Linked DNA regions of Spartinivicinus poritis. The protein of the gene in region 1 binds, or shares a complex with, the protein of each later gene. Links are inferred from orthologs where the notes say so. Each region holds a gene or a part of one and is shown on either strand. Other genes may lie near its edges. The genes, in order: metK and groL.

Evidence for each region.
Region 2: the proteins of metK (region 1) and groL are in contact, whole or in part, in a cryo-EM structure (PDB 8P4O), measured with the Escherichia coli proteins. The link is inferred for Spartinivicinus poritis from one-to-one orthologs.

The regions. Positions count from the first base shown.
Region 1 is NZ_JAPMOU010000022.1:86,124-89,266, reverse strand. Bases 80-2,892 are described here. They hold metK (methionine adenosyltransferase), read left to right. Parts: upstream 80-810; coding sequence 811-1,974; downstream 1,975-2,892. Other genes in these bases: ahcY (adenosylhomocysteinase), read left to right, coding at 2,010-2,892; ORQ98_RS16820 (ArsR/SmtB family transcription factor), read left to right, coding at 80-787. Also shown: more of ORQ98_RS16820, read left to right, coding at 1-79; more of ahcY, read left to right, coding at 2,893-3,143. UniProt on the Escherichia coli protein: Catalyzes the formation of S-adenosylmethionine (AdoMet) from methionine and ATP.
Region 2 is NZ_JAPMOU010000014.1:113,451-116,650, forward strand. What follows is about bases 125-2,994. They hold groL (chaperonin GroEL), read left to right. Parts: upstream 125-675; coding sequence 676-2,313; downstream 2,314-2,994. Other genes in these bases: ORQ98_RS12735 (co-chaperone GroES), read left to right, coding at 319-612; ORQ98_RS12745 (methyl-accepting chemotaxis protein), read right to left, coding at 2,410-2,994. Also shown: more of ORQ98_RS12745, read right to left, coding at 2,995-3,200.

The DNA.
Region 1 (3,143 bases):
CCGTCGAGAAGGGAACACGATTTTTTATCGACGAGAGTGGCCTAAACCAGACCAGGCTACTGCTCAATTGCTAACGACTCTTTATAAGACTGTTGACCTGCTCCCTATAAGCACAGCAACTCACGATAGGCTCCAGCAAGTTAAGCAACAACGAGCAGAAACAGCTAGAGCCTTCTTTGCAAAATTTGCTGATAAATTCCGGCAGCAGCAGGAATTAATTGCAGAATACGACATTTATGCTGCCAGTATTAAAGAAGTCCTGACTACTCTGGCAATTCCTGAAAATAGTACAGCTGTTGAAATTGGACCAGGTGAAGGCCAATTTTTAAAAGTATTATCCCCTTTATATGAGCAGGTAATTGCTGTTGACATTTCTCAGGAAATGCTAGAGAAAGCTAAGTTGTTTGCCGCAGACCAGCAGCTAAATAATATTCAGTTTATTCATCAAGAAGCTGTCGACGCTTTAGCAACGCCTCTAACAGCTAACTGTATAGTGATGAATATGGTACTACACCATGTACCCTCTCCCGCTGAGTTATTTATTAAAGCAAGTGAAGTATTAATACCTGGTGGCTCATTATTAATTAGTGACTTATGTGCCCATGATCAAAGCTGGGTACAACAAGCCTGCGGTGACATGTGGTTGGGCTTTGCTGAAGATGAAGTAAATGGCTGGGTCCAGCAGACTGACCTTGAGCCACAAGAAAGTCTGTACCTGGGATTGCGCAATGGATTTCAACTCCAGGTGCGGCATTTTATTAAGCCAGCATCAAATATAACGAACTAACCCATTAATTTAGGAAAGAACCAATGAGCGAATATTCTGTATTTACTTCTGAGTCTGTCTCAGAAGGACACCCCGATAAAGTGGCAGACCAAATTTCAGATGCAATATTAGACGCCATTATTGCAGACGATAAAGACGCCCGGGTTGCAGTAGAAACGCTAGTTAAAACTGGAATGGTTTTAGTTGCTGGCGAAGTACGTACAGAAACATACGTCGATATTGAAGACCTGGTGCGCGAAGTTGTACTGGATATTGGATATAACCACTCTGAAATGGGCTTTGATGGCGCTTCTTGCGCAGTCATGAATGCTATTGGCAAGCAGTCACCTGATATTGCCATAGGTGTGGATGAAGCCGAACATAAAGAGATGGGTGCCGGCGACCAAGGCTTAATGTTTGGTTATGCCACTAATGAAACGGATGTACTAATGCCTGCTCCTATTACCTACGCCCACCTCCTGGTTAAACGTCAGGCTGAAGTAAGAAAAAATGGCATTCTTCCTTGGCTAAGACCAGATGCTAAAAGCCAAGTAACTTTTTTATATGACCAACAAGGCAAACCCTGCGGTATTGATGCTGTTGTGTTATCTACTCAACACGAAGATGGGATTAAACAGTCAGAAATACGCGAGGCCGTATTAGAAACGATTATTCAACCAGTGTTACCTGAAGAATGGTTAACTCCACAAACCAAATATTTTATTAATCCTACTGGTAAATTTGTTATTGGTGGCCCGGTAGGTGACTGCGGATTAACTGGCCGGAAAATTATTGTGGACACCTACGGTGGTATGGCTCGTCATGGTGGTGGTGCATTTTCTGGCAAAGACCCATCAAAAGTCGACCGCAGTGCTGCCTATGCAGGCCGCTATGTAGCCAAAAACATTGTTGCAGCTGAACTTGCTGATCGATGTGAAATTCAAGTTTCTTATGCCATTGGTATAGCAGAACCAACTTCCATTAGTGTGAATACTTTTGGCACCGGTAAAATTAGCGATGACCAAATCATCGAACTGATTCGAGAGCACTTCGATCTGCGCCCTAAAGGCTTAATTGATATGCTTGACTTAAAGCGCCCCATTTATAGATCTACAGCAGCTTATGGTCACTTCGGTCGTAAAGAAGCCAAGTTTACTTGGGAAAAAACTGATAAAGCCGATATTTTGAAGCAAGCAGCTAAAATCTAACCCAATTTTAACTAACTCTTTACAGGTATGAGCTCATGGCTAACGACTATAAAGTAGCAGATATCTCTCTCGCTGACTGGGGACGCAAAGAAATTAAAATTGCCGAATCTGAAATGCCAGCACTCATGGCTATTCGTCGCAAATACAGCGACAGCAAGCCACTGGCTGGCGCCAAGATTCTTGGCTGCATTCATATGACCATCCAAACTGCAGTATTAATTGAAACTCTGGTTGAACTGGGGGCAGAAGTGCGCTGGTCATCTTGTAATATTTTCTCCACTCAAGATCACGCAGCTGCGGCTATTGCTGCCAGTGGCACACCTGTTTTTGCCTGGAAAGGCGAAACTGAAGAAGAATACGTTTGGTGTATTGAACAAACTATTCTTAAAGATGGCAAACCATGGGATGCCAATATGGTGCTGGACGATGGTGGTGACTTAACAGAAATCCTGCATAATAAATATCCTGATATGCTGGACCATATCCACGGTATTTCTGAAGAAACCACCACAGGTGTACATCGTCTGTTAGACATGTTGGAAAAAGGTACTTTAAAAGTGCCTGCAATTAATGTTAATGACTCAGTTACCAAGTCTAAAAATGACAACAAATACGGCTGTCGTCATAGTTTAAATGATGCCATTAAACGGGCAACAGACCACCTGCTATCAGGTAAGAAAGCCTTAGTTATTGGTTATGGGGATGTAGGTAAAGGCTCTGCTGCTTCACTACGTCAAGAAGGCATGATTGTTAAGGTAACAGAGATCGACCCTATTTGCGCCATGCAAGCTTGTATGGATGGCTTTGAAGTGGTTTCACCTTATATTAATGGCGTTAATACAGGCAATCCAGAAGGTATTAACCGTGAATTATTAGGTACAACCGATTTATTAGTAACCACTACAGGCAATGTGCATGTATGTGATCAAAATATGTTACAAGCACTAAAATGTGGTGCAGTTGTTTGTAACATTGGTCATTTTGATACCGAAATCGATACGGCTTTTATGCGCAAAAACTGGGAGTGGGAAGAAATCAAACCCCAGGTACATAAAATCCATCGCAACCCAGCAACTGAAGATCATATTTTACTACTATCGGAAGGTCGCCTAGTTAACTTAGGGAACGCAACAGGCCACCCATCCCGAATTATGGACGGCTCGTTTGCC
Region 2 (3,200 bases), on another replicon or contig:
ATCACATCCACAGAATACTACTTGAGTTGTCAGTCGATTAACTCTCTTGGTAGAAAAAAATTAAAAAAATTTTGTTGAAAGGTGTTGAAAAGTTTTTGGAGCAACCCCATCTTCCTTCACACAAAAGTTTGATGTCAGTCATAGTATGGTCTGCCTTCGAGTTGTAGGCGCAATCTACTGATGGCTGGATCAATTTAGCTGCTTTCTTAAGGCTGCTTTCTTAAGGAATGCTGCATAGCAATAAGCTGATTATGCTGTGCTGATTTATACGATAGTTGAGCAACACTCGGCGAATTGAAAAACATTGGAGAGTGATCAATGAAAATCCGTCCATTACACGATCGCGTTGTCGTACGTCGTCAAGAAGAAGAAACCACTACTTCTGGCGGCATTGTGTTACCAGGTACTGCTGCTGAAAAGCCTAACCAAGGTGAAGTTGTTGCTATTGGTGAAGGCAGAGTTTTAGATAACGGCGAAGTACGTCCATTAAGTGTTAAGGTTGGCGACAAGGTCGTTTTTGGTCAGTACGCTGGAAGCAACACAGTAAAAATTGACGGCGAAGAGCTGATCATCATGAATGAAAGCGAAATTTATGGTGTGTTGGAAGGCTAAGCCTTTTTAATTTATTTCTCGCTTTCTTAAACAGATAATTTAGTTCAAAGTAAGGATATTAACATGGCAAAAGAAGTCGTTTTCAGTGATGACGCCCGTCAGCGCATGTTGCTAGGTGTTAACCAATTAGCAGATGCAGTTAAGGCTACCTTAGGACCAAAAGGTCGTAATGTAATTATCGAAAAATCTTTCGGTGCGCCAACCATTACTAAAGATGGTGTTTCTGTTGCGAAAGAAATCGAGCTGAAAGACAAGTTCGAAAACATGGGCGCGCAAATGGTTAAAGAAGTAGCGTCTCAAGCAAATGACAAAGCAGGTGACGGTACAACAACTGCGACTGTACTCGCTCAGTCAATCGTTAACGAAGGTTTGAAGTCTGTTGCTGCAGGCATGAACCCAATGGACCTAAAGCGTGGTATCGACAAAGCAGTTGTTGCTGTTGTTGAAAAATTACAAGCGGCTGCGACTCCATGTGAAACCTCAAAGTCTATTGCTCAAGTAGGTACCATTTCTGCTAACGCTGATGAGCAAGTCGGTGAAATCATTGCTCAAGCAATGGAAAAAGTAGGTAAAGAAGGTGTAATCACTGTAGAAGAAGGCAGTGGTTTAGAGAACGAACTGGACGTTGTTGAAGGTATGCAGTTTGACCGTGGCTACCTGTCACCTTACTTCATCAACAACCAAGAAAGCATGAGTGCTGAGCTGGAAAGCCCATACATTCTGTTGGTTGATAAGAAAATCTCTAACATCCGTGATCTGCTACCCGTTCTAGAAGCGGTTGCTAAAGCATCTAAGCCACTGTTAATTATTGCTGAAGATGTTGAAGGCGAAGCATTAGCAACACTGGTTGTTAACAACATGCGTGGCATCGTTAAAGTAGCCGCTGTTAAAGCGCCTGGCTTCGGTGATCGTCGTAAGGCTATGTTGCAAGACATCGCTATTCTGACTGGCGGAACGGTTATTTCTGAAGAAGTCGGCCTGTCTTTAGAAGGCGCTACCTTAGATGATCTTGGCCAAGCTAAGCGTGTAACGATCACTAAAGAAGACACAACAGTTGTTGACGGTGCTGGCGCTGCTGCTGATATTCAAGCGCGTGTTGAGCAAATCCGTGCTGAAATTGAGCAATCTACTTCTGACTACGACAAAGAAAAACTGCAAGAGCGCGTTGCTAAGCTTGCTGGTGGTGTTGCCGTCATCAAAGTAGGTGCTGGTTCTGAAGTAGAAATGAAAGAGAAGAAAGCCCGTGTTGAAGACGCATTACACGCAACTCGTGCCGCTGTAGAAGAAGGCGTTGTTGCTGGTGGTGGTGTTGCACTGGTGCGTGCTTTACAAGGCATCACTGTTGAAGGTGATAACGAAGATCAAAACCAAGGTGTTGCTTTAGCACTGCGTGCTTTAGAAGCGCCAATTCGTCAAATCGCTGAAAATGCTGGTGATGAAGGCTCTGTAGTTGTAGACAAAGTGAAGCAAGGCGAAGGTAGCTTTGGTTACAATGCTGCAACGGGTGAGTACGGCGATATGATTGAGATGGGTATTCTTGATCCAGCTAAAGTAACTCGTGCTGCACTACAAGCAGCAGCATCTGTTGCTGGTCTGATGATCACGACTGAAGCAATGGTTGCTGAAATCCCAGAAGATAAGCCTGCGCCTGATATGGGCGGCATGGGCGGTGGCATGGGTGGAATGGGCGGCATGATGTAATGTCGGCTATTTAGCCAAGCTTCCTCTTTGGCAGCTAACGCTAAAAAACCCCTCAATTGAGGGGTTTTGCTGTTTTAGGGAAATGAAAAATTATGTTTAGTGGCCTAGTTTGTTAACGATTTTTTCAAGCTCATTAGACAAATCTTCCAAAGCGGCGCTGGTTTGTGCAGTTTTTTCTGCTTGATCACTGTTGGAAGAAGCAATGGTGGTAATTTCATGGATGTTCTGGGTTATATCTTCTGCAACAGAGGTTTGCTCTTCTGCCGCAGTGGCAATTTGGTGGTTCATATCACGAATTTCTTCAACTGCCTGAGTAATATTTTTTAAAGCAGTACCAGCCTGAGATACTCTTTCTACCCCAAGATCGGTTTGGGTTTTGCCTCGCTCAATCGCTTCAACTGCGTGGTGTGCACCCACTTGAACATTTTCAATAATGCCTTGTATTTCTGCTGTCGATTGCTGAGTACGTTGGGCCAGTGTCCTTACTTCATCGGCCACGACTGCAAACCCTCGACCTTGATCACCTGCCCGTGCTGCTTCAATGGCTGCGTTTAGAGCTAGCAGGTTAGTTTGTTCAGCAATACCTCGAATGACGTCTAATACAGTACCAATACTTTTGGTGTCTTCTTCTAGCTTTTGAATAACCTCTGATGCATTAGCAATTTCTTGTGACATATTTTCAATGGTTTTAATAGTGCCTTCCATTACCGTCATGCTTTCCTGGGCTGATTCATCTGCTTGGCTGGCTGCACTAGCGGCGCCTTGAGCATGTTCTGCCACTTCATTTGCAGTGGCGGTCATTTGATTCATGGCTGTGGCTACTTGGTCCGTTCTGGAGTGCTGTTCCTGAATACCTTTGTTGATTCCAGATGAGATCTGCACTAATT